4 regions of the Anaerobacillus sp. ABR4_321 genome follow, and region 1 is predicted to be linked to each of the others. Evidence: riboswitches for the same ligand, from Rfam matches in the RefSeq annotation. Region 1 holds a riboswitch; each other region holds the start of a gene.
What was found. A riboswitch is a leader RNA that binds a small molecule or an ion and turns the genes downstream of it on or off. The one in region 1 is predicted to bind S-adenosylmethionine.

Region 1 (5,005 bases):
TAAAGAAGGAATATTCCCAAATGCCTCGCAGTCTTTAAGTAAGCCTTCCTCTTTAACGATACTCGCTTTACCGTTGATTCTAAGGCTTTCCTCCCTGCCTGGAACAAGAAATAACAACCCTACATTGGGGTTCTCCAAAATATTCAGTAGGGAGTCCATCCGTTTGTTCCCCGGCCTTTCCGGGATTAGAAGGTGTTTTTTATCGATCACTTTCACAAATCCTGGTTGGTCTCCCCTCGGGGATACATCGCTTCCCGAATGAGATGCTGTAGCGATTGTTAAGAAAGGTGAATGTGAGATAAATCGTTCACAGTTATCATCTAAGAAGTTGATCACCTTGTTGGCAGCTAACTTCCCCGGCTCTCCTCCAATTGATCGTAACTCTTCTAGCGATTCAACTTTCTGTCCAAAAACGTCTGACATGGTAGCCCCCTAACTAAATCTCAACTATTTCAAGTTTACCATTAAATGGCTTTTGCGCGTTGGGTAGTTCTGTCATATGACGTTATATAACTTTTACGCTACTTAAACCGCACAAAAAAGCTGTCGAGCATATCTCGACAGCTTGCTAGGCCTCATAGGCTTACTATTTTATTGGTTAGCACCCTTTTTAAGAGCTTCTGCTTTATCAGTGTACTCCCATGGTAATTCGATGTCTGTACGTCCAAAATGGCCGTAAGCAGCCGTTTGCTTGTAAATTGGGCGTCGCAGATCTAACATCTTGATGATCCCTGCTGGACGTAGGTCGAAGTTATCTCGCACCAGTTGTACTAGCTTCTCTTCAGATACGGTTCCAGTGCCAAACGTGTCGATCGAAATCGATACAGGTTGAGCTACTCCAATCGCATAAGCCAACTGTACTTCACAACGATCAGCAAGTTTTGCTGCTACGATATTTTTAGCTACGTAGCGCGCTGCATAAGCCGCTGAACGGTCAACCTTTGTAGCATCCTTACCTGAGAATGCGCCACCACCATGACGTGCATATCCGCCGTAAGTATCCACGATGATCTTACGCCCTGTTAACCCTGCGTCACCTTGAGGTCCACCGATTACAAAGCGACCAGTAGGATTAATGAAATACTTTGTATCTTCATCGATCAATTCTGGAGAAACAACAGGTTTAACGACGTGCTCTTTAATATTTCGTTGAATTTGCTCAAGCGAAACTTCTGGATGATGCTGTGTAGAGACAACGATCGTATCGATACGTACCGGCTTACCTTCTTCATCATATTCTACTGTAACCTGGGTTTTGCCATCCGGACGAAGATAAGGTAGGATTTCCTCTTTTCTTACTTCGCTTAAACGACGTGCCAACTTATGAGCTAAAGAAATCGGTAGAGGCATAAGTTCAGGAGTTTCATTACAAGCATACCCAAACATCAACCCCTGGTCACCAGCACCAATCGATTCAATCTCATCGTCAGACATTTGGCCTTCACGTGCTTCTAAAGCCACGTTCACACCAGCAGCAATATCAGCTGACTGTTCATCGATCGATGAAAGGACTGCACATGTTTCAGCGTCAAAACCATATTTAGCACGTGTGTATCCAATCGATTGGACCGTTTCACGAACGACTTTCGGAATATCTACATAGTGAGATGTAGTGATCTCTCCGGAAACCAACACTAGTCCAGTCGTGACTGTAGTTTCACATGCAACGCGCGCATTAGGGTCGTGCGCAAGAATATCATCCAGAATCGCATCAGAAATTTGGTCTGATATTTTATCTGGATGCCCCTCAGTTACTGATTCAGAAGTAAACAAACGACGATTACTCACTTAAGTACCTCCTTAAGGATTCATTCCTATTTAATATAGTGTAATGGATACGGTACTCATTTCCCTAATAGTGTTGTCGAAACGAGACATCGAATTCAATAATAAACGGTAATATTACGCTTTTTTCCAAAAACGACAATAAAAAAGCCCTTTCCTTCATCATAAAGGGAAAGGAGCTGAAGTCTCTTGCCTTTCGCCTCTTATCTTCCAAGACAATAAGTCTTGCAGGTTAGCACCTTAATCCACTATATGAGGAGTTGGTTGCTGAGCTTCATAGGGCCTGTCCCTCCGCTTACTCGGGATAAGAGTATCCATTCTCGAAATATAATATCGTAGTTCGCTTTCTCTGTCAATCTAATGACACAAGCCCTAATTAGAAAGGTCATTCACCTTTTTTTCACTTTTCAAGGAAAAATCCATAGATTAGTATAGAATAATTAAATGAATGTGTTATACTAATTTTGAGTTAAACAAGTTCAGAAAAGATCTTGATGAAATTTTATTATAAAGGATGGGTTTAACGTATGAAAACAGCTTCCTTCTCTTCACCACTTTTGGATGCCATTTTAAATAAGAATAATCCGCATGTTAATTTATCAGTTTCTGAACTGGTAGAACGTTCACTATCGATGAAAGAGGGAACATTAACATCCACTGGCGCTCTTCGTGTTGAAACAGGCAAATACACTGGACGTTCTCCAGAGGACAAGTTCATTGTCCGTGAAGAATCAACAAAAGACAAAATCAACTGGAAAACAAACCAGTCTATCTCTTCAGAACATTTTGAAAGCCTTTACACTAAGGTTCTGGATTACCTGGGAGAGAAAAAAGATCTTTATGTTTTCAAAGGGTTCGCTGGAGCAGACCAATCAGCAAGACTACCCATCCAGGTTATCAATGAATATGCATGGCACAACTTGTTCGCACATCAGCTTTTCATCCGCCCAAATGAATCTGAATTAAAAGGACATGAAGCAGAGTTCACTGTCATTTCTGCACCTGGTTTTCAAGCTAACCCAGACAAAGATGGCACGAATTCAGAAACGTTCATTATTATTTCATTTGAAAAACGTACCGTCTTAATCGGTGGCACTGAGTATGCAGGTGAGATTAAGAAATCGATCTTCACTGTCATGAACTACTTACTACCTGAGCGAAATATCCTTTCCATGCACTGTTCGGCGAACGTAGGAAAAGAAGGCGATGTGGCTCTCTTCTTCGGTCTATCAGGTACAGGAAAGACGACGCTATCAGCAGACGCAAACCGTCGCTTGATCGGTGACGATGAACATGGCTGGTCGATGAACGGTGTCTTCAACATCGAAGGTGGCTGCTACGCCAAATGTATTAATTTGTCTAGAGAAAAAGAGCCTCAAATTTGGGATGCAATTCGATTCGGCACTGTTCTTGAGAACGTTGCACTAGACAACAATTCGAGACTGCCTGATTATGATGATACAAGTTTAACTGAAAATACGCGTGCTGCATATCCAATCGACGCCATTCCTAATATTGCGGTTCCGAGCGTAGCGGGTCACCCTAACACGATTATCTTTTTGACTGCAGACGCTTTCGGGGTCCTACCGCCAATCAGTAAGCTGACAAAAGAGCAAGCGATGTTCCACTTCCTTTCTGGTTACACAAGTAAGCTAGCCGGAACTGAAAGAGGGGTTACGTCTCCACAAGCAACGTTCTCCACTTGCTTTGGTGCACCGTTCCTACCACTTCCTGCTCACCGATATGCAGAAATGCTGGGTGAAAAAATCATGGAACATGATGTTGAAGTCTTCCTAGTAAACACAGGCTGGTCAGGCGGAAGCTACGGCGAAGGTGAGCGTATGAAACTTTCTTATACTCGTTCGATGGTTCATGCTGCTCTTAATGGAGAGCTCGACAGTGTCGAAACGAAAAAAGATCCGATCTTCGGTTTACATGTTCCTGCCCATTGCCCAGGGGTTCCTGCAGAAGTTCTTCAACCGAGGCAAACATGGAATGACAAAGATAAATATGATGAGAAAGCAAAAGAACTTGCGACTCAGTTCGTGAAAAACTTTGAGAAATTCTCAAACGTTTCAGATGAGATTAAAAACGCAGGACCTACTATTAACCTATAATTCAAAAAGCACCCTCAGCGGGTGCTTTTTTTATTTCCTGTTGCTTGTAGGCAAACACACAATGATGCTTTCTACATAAGCTATAGTATTTCAATGTGCCTATTTTGAATGGCAACAGGAGGTTATTCAAATGCCAAAAGGCTGGATCACGAAAACGATCATATTTATCGCAATATGTTCACTTTTTCTTATGTCTGCATGTAGTAATAACAGTGATAACACGGTAAGAGTTGCCGAGGTAACCCGCTCCATCTTCTATGCTCCTCAATATGTTGCATTGTCTGAAGGGATATTTGAGAAGCATGGAATCAATGTTGAACTAACCACCACATGGGGTGGAGACAAAACCATGACGACGCTCTTATCTGATGGAGCAGACATCGCACTCGTAGGATCTGAAACCTCTATCTATGTGTATGCTCAAGGGACTTCTGATCCAGTAATTAATTTTGCGCAACTCACACAAACTGATGGCACTTTTCTTGTTTCAAGGAAGGCGATGGAGCATTTTAAATGGGTCGATGTAAAAGGAAGTACATTTCTTGGTCAGCGTAAAGGTGGAATGCCTCAGATGGCAGGAGAGTTCGTTCTGAAGGAAAAAGGCATCGATCCTCACAATGATATGACGCTGATCCAAAATATTGATTTCGCCAACATCGCAAATGCCTATGCTTCTGGAAAAGGAGATTTTGTGCAGCTTTTTGAACCGACTGCCAGTATATTTGAAGCTCAGGGACTCGGCCACATCGTCGCTTCTTTCGGAAAAGAATCCGGCAAGATTCCTTATACAGTCTACATGGCTAAGGATAGCTTCCTTAAGAAAAACGATGATGTTGCTACACGTTTTACAGCTGCTATTTATGAAGCACAAGCTTGGGTAGACACTCATTCATCCGAAGAGATCGCAAAATCCATTCAACCCTACTTTGAAGACACCGAGTTGTCATTGATCACCACGGTTGTTGACCGCTATAAAAGTCAGCATTCTTATGCTACAAATCCAATTCTAGATGAAGAAGAGTGGAACAATTTACAAACGATTATGGATGAAGCGGGGGAACTCCCGAAACGGATCGATCATAAGACTTTAGTGGATACCACCT
Region 2 (5,005 bases), 250 kb from region 1:
AGAAGATAATGCTACGGCTGGTATCATGGAAGCTTATGCGTGACAGTGAGGAGGATGGGTGTGGAGCCAAAAACAATTATAGAAAAGATCTGGGAAAAGCACGTTGTGCATAGAGAAGAAGGCAGTCCAGATTTACTTTATATCGATTTACACCTTGTGCACGAAGTAACATCTCCGCAGGCTTTTGAAGGCTTGCGTATGAATCAGCGGAAGGTCAGACGTCCTGATCTGACCTTCGCTACTATGGATCATAATGTTCCAACGATTGCGCGGCATATCATTAATGATCCTGTTTCAAAGGTACAGATGGAGAAGCTAGAAGAAAATTGTAAGGAATTTGGGGTCGAAATTGCCGATATTAACCATCCAGACCAAGGTATCGTCCATGTGATTGGCCCAGAACTAGGGTTGACTCAACCAGGCAAAACAATCGTTTGCGGTGATAGTCATACCTCGACACACGGTGCTTTTGGAGCACTTGCATTCGGGATCGGAACGAGTGAAGTCGAACATGTTCTTTCAACTCAAACTCTTTGGCAATCCTCTCCAAAAACAATTGAAGTTCGAGTGAATGGTCAGCCGGGCGCAGGTGTAACGGCGAAGGATATCATTCTTGCAATCATAGCGAAGTTTGGAGTGAATGCAGGAACAGGGGCTATTCTAGAATATACAGGTGAAGCGATTAGAAAGATGTCGATGGAAGAGCGAATGACAATCTGTAACATGTCGATAGAAGCCGGTGCTAAAGCAGGATTAATCAGTCCTGATGAGGTAACGTTTGACTACCTAAAGGGAAAAAGGCATGTTCCACGAGGCGAGGAATTCCAAGCAGCGATATCAGAATGGAGAAACCTTGCTACTGATGAAGGAGCAACGTATGACGACGTTTTAGAGATCCATGCTGATGAGATAGAACCTCAGGTTACGTGGGGTACGAATCCATCTATGGGATCATCCGTCTACGGTAGAGTGCCTTTTCCAGAGGACTATGAAGATCCGGCTGATCAAAAAGCAATCGCACAGGCCTTAACGTATATGGGGTTAACAGCTGGGATGGCAATTCAGGATATCGACATCCAACATGTCTTTATCGGATCTTGTACAAATTCAAGGATTAGTGATCTTAGAGCCGCAGCAAATATTGTTCGTGGAAGGAAAGTACACCGCAATGTTCGAGCGCTAGTCGTGCCAGGTTCTAAATCTGTCAAAGAAACAGCGGAAGCAGAAGGACTAGATCAAGTGTTTATTGATGCTGGCTTTGAGTGGAGAGAAGCAGGATGCAGTATGTGTCTTGCGATGAATGACGATATCGTTCCACCAGGAGAGCGATGCGCTTCTACATCAAACCGGAACTTTGAGGGACGGCAAGGAAATGGTTCTAGAACGCATCTAGTCAGTCCTGCCATGGCAGCCGCCGCTGCTTTGGAAGGCAAATTTACAGATGCAAGAAAAATGAAGCAGCCTGTCGTGTAAAGGAGTGAAATCATGGAACCTATCAATGAATATACAGGTGTCGTTTATCCTCTTGAAAAGGTGAATGTGGACACTGATCAAATAATACCAAAGCAATTTCTGAAACGGATCGAGCGACAGGGATTTGGACAGTTCTTGTTCTATCATTGGCGTTTCGATGACGATGGAATCGCACGGTCTGATTTCTCTTTAAATGAAGAGCAATACAGGTCGGCTTCAATCCTAGTAGCGGGTAAAAACTTCGGCTGCGGTTCATCGAGAGAACATGCTCCATGGGCCCTATTAGACTACGGATTTAGAGTGATCATCGCACCAAGCTTCGCAGATATCTTTTTCAACAACTGTGTGAAAAACGGTATCCTTCCAATCGCTCTTCCTCAAGAAACCGTTGCAGAATTATTTACAAAGGCAAGCGAAGGTTATTCACTCACTGTTCAACTCGAAAACCAATCTATTAGTGATAATGATGGGCTGCACGTATCGTTTGAAATCGATCCCTATTGGAAGGAAATGTTGTTGAACGGGTGGGACGAAGTATCTAGAACCCTCTCTCTTGAGGATAAAATCGAGCAGTATGAAAATCAAAGAGCGTAAATAAGAGAGCATGTTTGATCCGTATAGAGATACAACTGAATCATTGGCGCGAGCGCTGTATGGATTGCAGCGCTTTTACGCTGTCAGAAAAGAGGGCTGACTTTAGAGGAGTAGTTGAAACTCTGGCAGCTGGTTTTATTTAAAAATTCGGACTTTTTACTCATCGATTGACACACTAAAAGTCCCATGCTAGAATTCGATTTAGTACTTAACTAGAGTAACGTGTTAATAACTAAATATCTCTTATTCAGAGAGGTGGAGGGACTGGCCCTATGAAGCCCGGCAACCGTCAAACAGCGTGTTTGAGAAGGTGCCAATTCCTGCAAAGCAGATGCTTTGAGAAATGAGAGAAAGACATCGATTTCAAGTGCCTTTCTGCTCATAGCGGAAAGGCATTTTTTATTTCAAAAGGTTTTAAAATCAACCTATTGTGATGGGACATCGTAAGGTAAAAGGAAGTGTGCAAATGATTGAGTTAAAAGGTATAAAGAAGACGTTCTTTGCAGCCTCTGGACCAGTAGAAGCGGTGAAGAATACTGATCTTACAATTGAAAAAGGCGAAATTTTCGGAGTTATCGGATATAGTGGCGCTGGAAAGAGTACACTTATCCGCATGTTAAATCTACTTGAGCGACCAACTGATGGCAGCGTAACAGTAGATGACAAAGCATTATCTAAGTTGAATAACAAGGAACTTCGTCTAGCAAGACAAGAAATCGGAATGATTTTTCAGCATTTTAATATTCTCTGGTCACGTACTGTAAAAGAAAATATTGCGTTCCCGCTTGAAATATCGGGCGTGCCGAAAGAGAAAAGAAAAGCTCGAGTGGACGAGTTGATCAACCTCGTTGGGTTATCCGGGAGAGAAGATGCGTACCCATCTCAACTAAGTGGTGGTCAAAAGCAGCGAGTTGGGATTGCGCGGGCACTTGCTAATAACCCTAAAGTGTTACTCTGTGACGAAGCGACATCGGCCCTGGATCCGAAGACCACAGATAGTATTCTCGACCTATTAAAGAAAATTAATAAAGAGCTAGGACTAACGATCGTGTTGATCACTCATGAAATGCACGTGATCAGAAAGATTTGTCATCGTGTTGCGGTCATGGAAGGTGGCAGTGTTGTTGAAGAAGGTCCAGTACTTGATATTTTCCATCATCCCAAGCAGCCGATCACCCGTGATTTTGTAAACCAGCTGAGTGAGCCAGAGGAAATGAAAGAATCGATTTCACATCTTACTGAAGGTGCAGAAGGGACACTCGTACAATTTACTTTTGTAAAAGGAGCTACGGGGTCACCTCTCGTAACGAAGTTAATCAGAGAGTTTCAGATCGAAGTGAACATCATTCAAGGGAAGGTCACCCATACGCAGGATGGTCCTTATGGTAAGCTATCGGTCTTACTAAAAGGTGAACAATCTGCTATCGACAAAGCACTGAGCTATGCACGTGAGCAGAAAGTAGAAGTGGAGGTGATTCCAAATGCTTAGTTCACTATTTCCTAACGTGCGTTGGGAAGATATGTGGGAAGCGGCATTACAAACGATCTACATGACCGCGATCTCTGTGTTCGCAACGTTTATACTCGGCATTGGACTCGGCCTGCTGCTTTTCTTAACTTCAAAGGGAAACGTCTGGGAAAATCGATATATTAACGGTTTTGTTGCAGGGATTGTAAACCTGTTCCGTTCGATTCCATTCATCATATTAATTATTTTGCTTATCCCATTATCTGTATATATTGTTGGTACGATGCTGGGAGCTAATGCTGCATTGCCAGCACTTATTGCAGGGGCTGCCCCATTTTACGCACGAATGGTCGAAATCGCTCTAAGAGAAGTAGACAGGGGAGTGATCGAAGCATCCCAAGCGATGGGGGCTACGAATGGCCAGATTATTTTTAAAGTACTGCTTCCTGAAGCGATGCCAGCATTGATTTCAGGAATAACAGTAACTGCGATCGCTCTAGTGAGCTATACAGCGATGGCAGGTGTCGTTGGGGCTGGAGGATTAGGAGATCTTGCATATCTAGATGGTTTCCAACGAAATAATCCCGACGTGACGCTTGTCGCAACTGTATTAATTCTCGCTATTGTAGCAGTTCTTCAGGTTATCGGAGATGTTACAACGCGAGCTATGGATAAAAGATAAGATAAAAAAAGGAGAGAGAAACCATGAAAAAACTATTACTACTTTTGTCAGTTGTTGCTCTTGCAGCTCTAGCGGCTTGTGGAGCAAATAACGGTGGAAACAGTGAAGGCTCAGGATCAGAAAGTGAAGAAACGAAACTAGTTGTTGGTGCATCAAACGTTCCACACGCTGAAATTCTAGAAAAAGCACAGCCGCTTCTTGAGGAAGAAGGAATTACTCTTGAAATCGAGCGCTTCCAGGATTACATTCTTCCGAACAAAACTCTCGCTAATGGTGAGTTAGATGCGAACTACTTCCAAACAGTGCCTTATATGGAGCTACAAATGGAAGAAAACGATAACTATGATTTCGTAAACGCTGGTGGGATTCATATCGAGCCGATCGGTGTCTATTCACAGGAATATGAAAACCTTGATGCACTTCCTAAAGGTGCAGAAATCATCATGAGTAACTCTGTATCAGACCACGGTCGTATGCTTCAATTGTTAGAAGCGAAAGGTTTGATCAAGATTAAAGAAGGTATCGATCCAACAGATGCACAAGTTGAAGATATCGCTGAAAATCCAAAAGACCTTACCTTTAAAACAAACGTAGAAGCTTCCCTTCTTCCTCAGATCTATAAGCAAGGTGAAGGCGATGCTGTTATGATCAACACGAACTATGCGATCGATGCTGGATTAAATCCACAAGAAGACGCAATAGCACTTGAAGGTTCGGACTCTCCATACGTGAACGTGATCACCGTGAACAAAGGTGATGAAAGTAACGAAGCTGTAAAAACGCTTGTT
Region 3 (5,005 bases), 1.3 Mb from region 1:
GACGCTCTTCAGGGTTTTCACTCCATCTCTTTGCGACAGCATAAAGAACTTCTCGCGCGTTGAATAGCTCTAACTGCATCTCGCCGATCTTTCTCCTTACTTCTGGCACGTCTTTGATCGGACCAGGAAGTGTTGAAGGGGAGAAGGAGGAGGCGAATTCGACCGTGTAGTCCATGGCTGAAGAGGCGATGCCAAGGTAAACGGCTGGAATCTGCAGGTACCATCCTTTCGGAGATGCCTTGTGGTTCTCCTCAATTACCAATAGATCTTCAGGTTTAACGTGGACGTTATGTAGCACGAGATCATCACTCTTTGTCCCTTTCATGGAGATACTGTCCCACGTTTCCTCAACTTGTACGCCTTCAAGTTTGTGATCGATCAGGACAAACCCTTTCTTACCGGATTGATCAACGTCAGCTGTTACGATTGAGTAATCAAGCGCCACGGCCATTGACGTAAAGGATTTTCGCCCATTGATGATCCAGCCCTCCGGCGTTTTTGTAGCAGTCGTTTGAGGAATTCCGCCGCGTGAAGGGCTACCGGTCGCTTTTTCAGTTTGCGCAAGGTTGAGAAGCGCTTTTTCGTTTACGATCAAGTGGCACACTTTTTCGAAAACCGCTTCATCCCACGCTCGCGATTCAGCGATTTCTAAAATAACGCCAAGCTGCCAGCCGAGGGAAAGTGCCGTCGGACCATCACCTGATGCGAGCTGTTCTTGAACTTTCAAGAACTCGTACAAGTTAAGACCAGAGCCTCCATATTCTTTTGGTACAGTGAATGATAAAAAGTTCCTCGCCTTTAAATCTTCGAAGTTCTCGTAAGGAAACCTTTCTTCTTCATCATATTTTGCTGATCTACTTTTAAAAAGTTCAACGAGTTCAGTGAGTTCTTCCTTCAAATCAGGCTGCTTTTCAGTTGCAAATGGCATCAGTATCCTCCTTTTTCTCTATACAAAAAAAGTCTACTTTCAGCTGAAAGTAGACTTAGGCTCATCAACATTCGAACCATACAAGCTTCATCTTTCAGACAAAAAGTCTGCTGGAATGAGCACCTTGCTTAAGATAAGCGGTTGCTGCAGGATCGTTGGACCAGATTCCTCCCCTGACTCTAGATAAATGTATGCGGTAGTGCGTTAAAGAATAGAATACGGACAAATAAACGCAATGTCAACAAGTAATTAGAAAAGAAATAATTTTTTGATTTTTTGTTGACAGGGAATCGATCGGTGCTGTATATTCATCGTTAAATTCAATAAAACAAACTTTCTTATCAAGAGAGGTGGAGGGACTGGCCCTTTGAAGCCTCGGCAACAGACTCGTTTGAGTACTGTGCCAATTCCAGCAAGCGATGCTTGAAGGATAAGAAAAGACAGTTGCTTTTTCACGGCCTCTTCTTTTCTTATGAAGAGGCTTTTTTATGTTTTAAAAAAGAGTGGAGGTTGAGGGAGATGAGTAAACAAATCATTTTGAATGCGTTCGACATGAACAGTTCGATGCACAATTCACATGGGCTATGGAAGCATCCAGAAAGTCAGCGTCATCAGAAATACAAAGACTTAGACTACTGGATCGACCTTGCTAAGACATTAGAGAAAGGGAAGTTCGATGCGGTCTTCTTTGCAGATGTTCTTGGTGTTTATGATGTGTACCAAAAGAGTAAGAATCCTTCAATCCGTGATGGATTGCAAGTGCCAATCAATGATCCCGCGCTTCTTGTCCCTGCGATGGCGAGTGTGACCGAGCACCTTTCCTTCGCCGTTACAGTCAGCACGACGTACGAAGCACCTTTTGGAAATGCGCGCAGATTTTCGACGCTCGATCATCTAACAAAAGGGCGAGTTGCCTGGAACGTCGTTACCTCTTATTTACCGAATGCGGCACGCAACTTCGGACTTGAGAAGATGATTCGTCATGATGAGCGTTATGATATCGCTCATGAGTATATGGACGTGTCCTACAAATTGTGGGAAAGCAGCTGGGAGGATGGTGCTGTGGTTGAAGATCTGGAGGCTGATACGCTTGTTGAGCCGAGCAAAGTTCATGAAATCAATCATGAAGGTCACTATTTCAGTGTTGAAGGACCGCATCTTAGTGAACCGTCTCCACAGCGAACGCCTGTGATCTATCAAGCTGGGACATCAGAGAAAGGGCGAGAATTCGCCTCAAAGCATGCGGAGTGCGTGTTTGTCGGAGGACCGACTCCTGAGCGAATCCACTACTATGCCGATGATATTCGTGAGCGTGCCGTCAAGCATGGAAGAAATCCGGATCACGTGAAAATTTTCTCGTTTTTAAGTGTGATCGTAGGTGAAACGACAGAGGAAGCGGAGGCGAAGTTTGAGGCGTACAACAAGCTATGGAGTGCTGATGCAGCAAAGGCTCAATACGGTGCGAGTGGCTATGATGTAGCAGAGTTTGAAGAGATGGACCTTGATGAGCCGTTTGAATATAAGAAATCAACAGAAGGTGGACAGTATAAAGCGGCAACGTTGACGAAGGATGCGCCGAAAAAGCTGACGGTAAGAGAGGTGTTGAATCGCTTTGAATCGATCGACCGCAACAGCGTGATCGTTGGTAACCCTTCTGATGTAGCGGATGCGATTCAATTTCAATTCGAAGCTTCAGGAGTAGACGGATTTAATTTGAACCACCTCGTAACGCCTGGAGACTTGGAAGCTTTCGTAGAATTAGTCGTACCAGAACTACAGAAGCGTGGTCTTTATAAAAAGGATTATCAAGAAGGTACGCTGCGTGAAAAGCTCTTCAACAAAGACGCAAGACTGCCAGACGACCATCCAGGAAAAAACTATGCTTATCGTAAGGAAGTCGTGCAATGATCGAACTAAGAGAGATTACGAAAGAGTATGGAAAGAAGGACAAGATCGTTGCTGTCGATAACGTTTCTCTTCGTGTAGAAAAGGGAGAGATCTACGGAATCGTTGGGTATAGCGGAGCGGGTAAAAGTACGCTCTTACGGTTTATTAATGCTTTGGAAAGGCCAACGACAGGGTCCGTTCACGTTGACGGAATCGACTTGCTATCGCTATCGAATAAAGAGCTTCGAAAAGCAAGGCAATCGATCGGAATGATTTTTCAAGGATTCTATTTGGTTGCTTCAAAAACAGTCTATGAGAACGTCGCATTTGCCCTTCTCGCTGCCGGAGTTAGTAAAAAGCAGATCGGTGAAAAGGTCGATCATTTATTGAGCGTAGTCGACCTTTCTGATCAGAAGGGGAAATACCCGTCACAGTTGAGCGGTGGTCAGAAGCAAAGGGTGAGTATCGCGCGGGCTTTAGCAAATGATCCGAAGGTGTTGCTGTGTGACGAGGCGACGTCAGCGCTAGATCCTAACACGACAAAATCCATTCTTTCATTGCTGAAAGACATCAATCAAAAACTTGGGATTACGATCGTCATTATCACGCATGAAATGGAAGTGGTGAAGGAGATCTGTCATCGCTGTGCGGTCATGCGTGAGGGAAGAGTCGTGGAGTCGGGCACGACGTTCGATATTTTTTCAAATCCGAAAGATGCATTAACAAAAACGTTCATTCAGAACGTACTAGAGTTCCATCTTCCTGATTCGTTGATCGAACATGTACAAGGGAAGCTAGTGAAGCTCATGTTTCTCCGCGATCTAGCAACGGATTCGGTCGTTTCCGATATGCTGCAGAGGTTTAATGTGAAAGGCAACATTTTGCATGGAAAAGTCGAATACATCCAGGAAACGCCGCTCGGTGTGTTCATCATGGATGTGAGTGGAGAGGATGCTGAAGTGTCTCGAGCGATCGCTTACTTAGAGAAGCGAGTAAACAACGTGGAGGTGATCAACGATGGACCACATTATCGAGCTCTTGCCTGAACTGAACGTCGCATTTTTTGAAACGTTGATTATGGTTGGAATCGCTTTGTTGTTTGCCGTTTTCATTGGTCTCCCGTTAGGGGTCATCCTATTTATCACAGATCGAGGGTTGTTTTTAGAAAATAAATATGTGAAGCAAGCGGTCGGCATCATTATCAACTTGATTCGTTCCGTTCCCTTCATCATCTTGCTCGTATTCTTGCTTCCGGTAACGAGCCTTTTGTTGGGAACAACGATTGGACCTATGGCAGCTTCTGTTTCCCTCTCCGTTGCTGCGATTCCGTTTTATGCAAGAATCGTAGAATCGGCTGCTCGTGAGATCGACAAAGGTGTGATTGAAGCAGCCGTAGCCGCGGGTGCTTCACCGTGGATGATTATAAAACACATCGTCCTGCCAGAGGCGAAGCCTGGATTGATCACAGGGCTCACAATAACGGCAATCAGTTTGATCGGCTACTCGGCGATGGCGGGAACGATCGGCGGTGGAGGAATCGGGGATCTTGCGATTCGCTACGGATACTACCGTTATGATGATACGGTCATGTTCACGACCGTCATTCTATTGATCGTCATCGTTCAGCTCGTACAGTATTTTGGTGATTTTATTGCGAAAACAGTAGATAAGAAATAATGGATGGAGGCTTTTATATGAAGAAAAATACGGTCGTGATGATCATTCTCTTACTAGTAGTCGGGGTATTATCGGCATGTGGGGACAAGAGTAGTGAAGCGAGCAAGTTAGAAAAGAAAGAATTGATACTCGGAGGAACGATTCCGTATAGCGATATGCTAGAAAAGGGTGTTAAACCTTATCTTGAGGAAAAAGGGTACTCGGTTACGATCAAGGAATTTAATGATTATGTTCAGCCGAACCTAGCCTTAAAAAGCGGGTCGATCGATGCCAACTTGTATCAGCATGAGGTATATATGAAGGCATTTGCGAAAGAAAACAATATGGACTTAAGCGGTGTGATCAGAGTGCCCACTGCTCCGATCGGAATCTACTCGAACAAGTATGATTCACTAGACGAGATCGAAAAGGGGAGTACGGTAGCGATCGCTAATGATCCGACGAACCTTGCACGTGGTCTAACAGTTCTACGTGATAATGGAGTCATCGAATTTGATGACGATGTTGATCCTC
Region 4 (5,005 bases), 500 kb from region 1:
GGCATGCGCTCCAGCAACCCGCCCATACTGATCGCCGAAACCTCCTACCATTCCGCTTGTTAAGAGATTTGTTTCGATCACTTTTATAAACGATTCACTTAGATGGTTGTTTCTCTGATCGACCAATGCTCTCTCTCCATGTTCTAACAGCACATCACGACAGCTTTTCGCAGCAACATACGCAAAATGAATCGGTACTGGATGTGAAGGAAGCGTTTCGATGATGCTTCTCGCTTCATACCATTTTGCGAGTGTATCTCCAATCCCTGCACGTAGGAATTCAGGCGGTGAGTCGAGCAAGATTTCAGGTTCCACTAAAACAAGGTGCGTGCTCCGTGAGTAAACAATATGTTTTTGGAACTCTCCTTCCTCTGAATAAATCACACTGAGAGGCGTACACGCTGCACATGTTGAAGCGAGCGTAGGTATAAGTGCAGTTTCAATCAATAGTTCATTCGCAACTGCTTTTGCAACATCAAGAACCTTACCACCTCCCACACCGATGATAAGATCGGCACCATGAAGTCGAGCGAGCTCAGCTTGCCTTGTTATCTCAGCATTTGAGCACTCTCCTCTGTACCTCGAATACGCTGCTTTGAATCGGGAGAGATCAGGTAGATAAGGAGCAGCTGCTTCCCAAGATTTTTCTCCGTGAATAAGAAAAATGTTTTGGAACCCACCTTGCTCCAATCGATCTGGAAGTTCATCCAAAACACCTTGCTGACACTGATAGTGCCCCGGGGTTGCTCGAACATGAATTGGTTCCATAAGAAAACTCCTTTCGTGAGTCTAGTCCTTCTTAAGCCGTGCTGCCATTACATTACCGAGAGATTGAAGCCCCTGAACGAGTACGATCAGCAAGAACACCGTTACGTACATCACGTCGACTTCGTAACGAAGATGCCCATAGCGATAAGCAAGGTCACCTAACCCTCCTGCTCCGACAAGCCCTGCCATCGCGGTGGCTCCGATCAATCCAATCGTCGCAATCGTAAGTCCTAATACGATGGAAGATCGCGATTCTCTTACAAGTACATGCCAAATGATATGACGTGTCTTAATCCCCATCGCCTCATATGCTTCAACAACGCCTCGATCCACCTCAAGAAGAGCGGACTCCATCAACCTTGCTATGTATGGAGCAGTAAAGACGACGAGCGGCACGATCACGCCTTTCACTCCGATCGTAGTGCCTGCGATAAACTTTGTAAAAGGCAGGATGAAAAACAATAAGATGATGAACGGGATGGACCTGATCACATTGATCACAGCGTTTAACAAACGAAAAAGGATCTTGTTATCTAGCGCCTTCCCAGGTCTTGTTAGCACGAGAAGCACACCGAGTGGTAGTCCTAACAGCACTGAAATTAACAGCGAGATCCCTACCATCTGGAACGTTTCGATGATCGCACTCCAAATATCCGCGCCCCATAGATCGATAAATTCCGAAATCTTAGCTGACATGCGCGTTCACCTCCGGTACATACCCTTCTACAAAAATTCCTCGTTCTTCTAAAAACATAACCGCTCTCTTCGTTTCTGAATCTTCTCCTTCAAGATGAACGACTAATCTACCAAAAGGTTGATTCTTAAGCTGCGTGATATTCCCTGCAAGAATAGATGGATAAATATCAAAGTTTTTACTAAGGAGGGCAAGTGCAGGCTTTCCTGACGATTCTCCTACGAAGGAAAGCGTCACGATTTGTCCCTTCGACTCAAGCTTCTTCACGAGGGATTCAGGAACGTCATCTTGAAACAGCGATTGTACGAATCGTTTTGTCGTAGGCGTCATTGGTCTACTAAATAGATCAACAACTGGTCCTTGTTCAATGATGCGTCCGTTTTCCATCACGGCCACTTCATGACAAATCTTTTGAACCACGTGCATTTCATGTGTAATGAGTAAAATCGTTAGTCCGAACTCCTGGTTGATTTCCTCTAGTAAAGATAAAATCGACTCAGTTGTGTCAGGATCGAGCGCGCTCGTTGCTTCGTCACAAAGAAGAACTTCTGGCTCATGCGCTAGCGCGCGTGCAATCGCTACTCTTTGTTTCTGTCCACCTGAGAGCTGTCCAGGATACACGTCCCGCTTATCTTCTAGTCCTACAATCTGTAGATACTTTCTTACACGCGAATCGATTTCCTTTTTTGAAACGCCAGTGAGCTTAAGGGGGATGGCGATATTTTGATAAACCGTCCCCGTTTTTAATAGATTGAACGACTGAAAGATCATTCCGATTCGCTGACGTGTTTTCTTTAACTTGCCAGCTGATAGACCGGTTAACTCTACATCATTAATGAACACTTTCCCTTCTGTTGGTCTCTCTAACAGATTGACCGTTCGAACGAGGGTACTTTTACCAGCGCCACTATAACCGATCACACCATAGATCTTTCCTTTTTCAACGTTAAGGTCAACGCTATCCAGAGCCTTCGTAACAGTAGTTCCGGTTTGAAACGCTTTTGAGATATTTTCTAGTCGTATCATTTCCTTCTCTCCTTTACCGAAATTACCAGGATGCTATGACTGAGCCGTTGAATTCTTCTTTAATAAACTTCTTAACTTCATCTGACTGATAATAGTCCACTAGTTTATTGATTCTCTCGTCGTCTTTATTATCGGTTTTTGTTGCGATTACGTTCACCCAAGGAGAATCTTCCGGTTCCATTACGAGAGAATCTTCAGTTGGAACCCGACCGCTTTCCATCGCATAGTTCGTGTTGATCGCAGCGATGGCAAGCTCACCTAGCTGTCTTGGAATCTGCGATGCTTCAAGAGGAACAAACTCAAGATTCAACGGGTTCTTCTCAATATCCTTAATCGTTGCTTCAACACCTACACCGTCTTTTAATTCAATGATCCCTGCTTCTTCAAACAACATGAGAGCTCGGGGTTCTCCAGTAGAGTGATTCGGTAGTCCTACTTTGTCACCTTTCTTCAAATTATCAAGGTTCTCATATTGATCGGAATAGATGCCCATCGGAAAATTAATCGTCGTCGCAACCTTAGATAACTCCATCCCACGCTCTTCTACAAAATCATTTAAATACGGTTCGTGCTGAAAAACATTCGCATCGAGCTCCCCTTCATCAAGAGCCTTGTTTGGCATAACGTAATCGTTGAACGCCACGACATCGATCTCGAAACCATCTTTCTCAGCAACTTCTTTTACTTTCTTCATGACATCTTCATGCGGACCTGCTGTTACCCCTACCTTTAGCGGCCCTTCATTTGAATCACCTGACTCTGCACTGCCAGAACACCCAGCTGTGATGATTAATAATAATGCACCTACTAGTAGCGATAGTTTCTTCATTCTCCTAACTCCCTTTCTCTCCTATAGTCATTTAAAGCGTCTTTGCACTAAATTACGTAAGCGTACGATAACACTAGAGCGTCGGTTCCCTCCTTTGTTTCAAACCCCATAAACGAAAAAACTCTCTCTGATGAACAGAGAGAGTTGGGTGTTTTGCACTATGTAACTCTCTCTCATCTTTCAAACGATCGCTCGTTTGCTGGAATTAGCACCTTTCTCACGAACTGAGATGGTTGCCGGGCGTCAATGGGCCAGTCCCTCCGCCACTCTTGATAAGAGTTTGAATTATTCATATTGTTTAACTATTCTCAACAGTATAGTACCTCACTCACCGAACGTCAAGGGCTTTTTCGACGTGGTACCGACGTGGTACCGACGTGGTACCGATGCGGTGCCTGTCACCTCTCACATTATGTCGATTAATTTTTCTCGCTTTCGAGGTGTTCATCAAACCAGCCGACCAGATGGTTCAATCGCTCTACCCTTAACTCAGGATGTCCGTTTCTTGAAAGGTTGTGATCTGATTCTGGGAATCTCACAAACTTCGTCTTCTTCTCACGGTGCTTCAACGCAATGAATAACTGCTCACCTTGCTCGATCGGGCATCGGTAGTCCTGTTCGCTGTGGAGAATAAGAAGCGGTGTTTTGATTTGATCGACATATTTCAACGGTGAATGATCCCATAGCTTTGTTGGATCTTCATCGAGGTCAGCTCCCACTTCCCACTTTGTGAAGAAATACCCTATGTCGCTTACTCCGTAGAAACTTAACCAGTTCGAGATCGAGCGCTGCGTTACAGCCGCTTTGAACACATTTGTTTTGCCAACGATCCAGTTCGTCATGAACCCGCCATAGCTGCCGCCTGTAACGAACAATTTCTCAGAATCTATGAAGCTCGTTTGCGCGACAGCTGCTTCTATCCCTGCCATGACATCGTCATAGTCGCCGCCACCATAGTCGCCACGGCATCCATTCACGAACTCCTGACCATATCCTTGACTACCGCGAGGATTCGTATAGACTACTGCATATCCTCTTGATGCAAGAAGCTGAAATTCGTGCATGAATGAATTCCCATACATCATGTGGGGACCGCCATGAATTTCTAAAACTGTTGGATACTGCTTCCCTTCCTCGAAGGAAGTCGGTTTCATGATCCACCCCTGTATGTTCAGTCCATCTCTGCTTTCATAGGTGTACGGTTGTGGAGTGGAAAGCGAATCCGCACTCAACACCTCTTCATTACAGGAAGTGATTCTTTCTATCGAGCTTTCTCCTTCTAAGGATAGCGTATAGATATCACCAACATCCACCGGATCACTGATCGCTACCGCAGCTTCACCACCCGCTAAGTGAAGTGCGTAGTGGTGCCTGTCACCCCCCGCTATTTGTCGAAGGGTGCCATCTAGATGAATAGAATAAATTCCTGTGTTTCCATGTTCACTCGCAAGGAAATAGAGTGTCTTGCCGTCTTCGTTCCACACCGCTCCAGACGGCTCAATTCCCCAATGGAGATCTGAAATGAGAACATCTGAACACTCGAGGTCGATTGTTTCTGTAAGGCACGTAAAGGTTTTCGATTCAATCTTAACTGTCCAAACTTTATTTAGCGTCGCACTCTCATACTCAAAATTATGTCCAATGAAAGATAGTGATGAACCATCTGGAGACCATCGTGGAGCTATGAA

Region 2: it holds a riboswitch for S-adenosylmethionine, as region 1 does, so the genes downstream of both, ACXADT_RS07470 (methionine ABC transporter ATP-binding protein) here and metK (methionine adenosyltransferase) in region 1, are expected to answer to the same signal.
Region 3: it holds a riboswitch for S-adenosylmethionine, as region 1 does, so the genes downstream of both, ACXADT_RS02190 (LLM class flavin-dependent oxidoreductase) here and metK (methionine adenosyltransferase) in region 1, are expected to answer to the same signal.
Region 4: it holds a riboswitch for S-adenosylmethionine, as region 1 does, so the genes downstream of both, ACXADT_RS06255 (MetQ/NlpA family ABC transporter substrate-binding protein) here and metK (methionine adenosyltransferase) in region 1, are expected to answer to the same signal.

Annotation. Positions count from the first base shown of each region.
Region 1 covers NZ_JBSWTK010000001.1:1,685,448-1,690,452, reverse strand. The annotation lists gene ACXADT_RS08700 (MSMEG_1061 family FMN-dependent PPOX-type flavoprotein) at 1-423, opposite strand, end outside; gene metK (methionine adenosyltransferase) at 592-1,788, opposite strand; SAM riboswitch class I at 1,986-2,096, opposite strand; gene pckA (phosphoenolpyruvate carboxykinase (ATP)) at 2,313-3,902, shown strand; gene ACXADT_RS08685 (ABC transporter substrate-binding protein) at 4,033-5,005, shown strand, end outside.
Region 2 covers NZ_JBSWTK010000001.1:1,434,675-1,439,679, forward strand. The annotation lists gene leuB (3-isopropylmalate dehydrogenase) at 1-43, shown strand, start outside; gene leuC (3-isopropylmalate dehydratase large subunit) at 61-1,473, shown strand; gene leuD (3-isopropylmalate dehydratase small subunit) at 1,486-2,067, shown strand; SAM riboswitch class I at 2,308-2,417, shown strand; gene ACXADT_RS07470 (methionine ABC transporter ATP-binding protein) at 2,534-3,556, shown strand; gene ACXADT_RS07475 (methionine ABC transporter permease) at 3,549-4,217, shown strand; gene ACXADT_RS07480 (MetQ/NlpA family ABC transporter substrate-binding protein) at 4,241-5,005, shown strand, end outside.
Region 3 covers NZ_JBSWTK010000001.1:405,552-410,556, reverse strand. The annotation lists gene ACXADT_RS02195 (acyl-CoA dehydrogenase family protein) at 1-928, opposite strand, end outside; SAM riboswitch class I at 1,013-1,118, opposite strand; SAM riboswitch class I at 1,264-1,365, shown strand; gene ACXADT_RS02190 (LLM class flavin-dependent oxidoreductase) at 1,448-2,836, shown strand; gene ACXADT_RS02185 (methionine ABC transporter ATP-binding protein) at 2,833-3,861, shown strand; gene ACXADT_RS02180 (methionine ABC transporter permease) at 3,833-4,492, shown strand; gene ACXADT_RS02175 (MetQ/NlpA family ABC transporter substrate-binding protein) at 4,510-5,005, shown strand, end outside.
Region 4 covers NZ_JBSWTK010000001.1:1,187,372-1,192,376, reverse strand. The annotation lists gene ACXADT_RS06270 (iron-containing alcohol dehydrogenase family protein) at 1-768, opposite strand, end outside; gene ACXADT_RS06265 (methionine ABC transporter permease) at 790-1,464, opposite strand; gene ACXADT_RS06260 (methionine ABC transporter ATP-binding protein) at 1,454-2,488, opposite strand; gene ACXADT_RS06255 (MetQ/NlpA family ABC transporter substrate-binding protein) at 2,511-3,317, opposite strand; SAM riboswitch class I at 3,488-3,596, opposite strand; gene ACXADT_RS06250 (S9 family peptidase) at 3,737-5,005, opposite strand, start outside.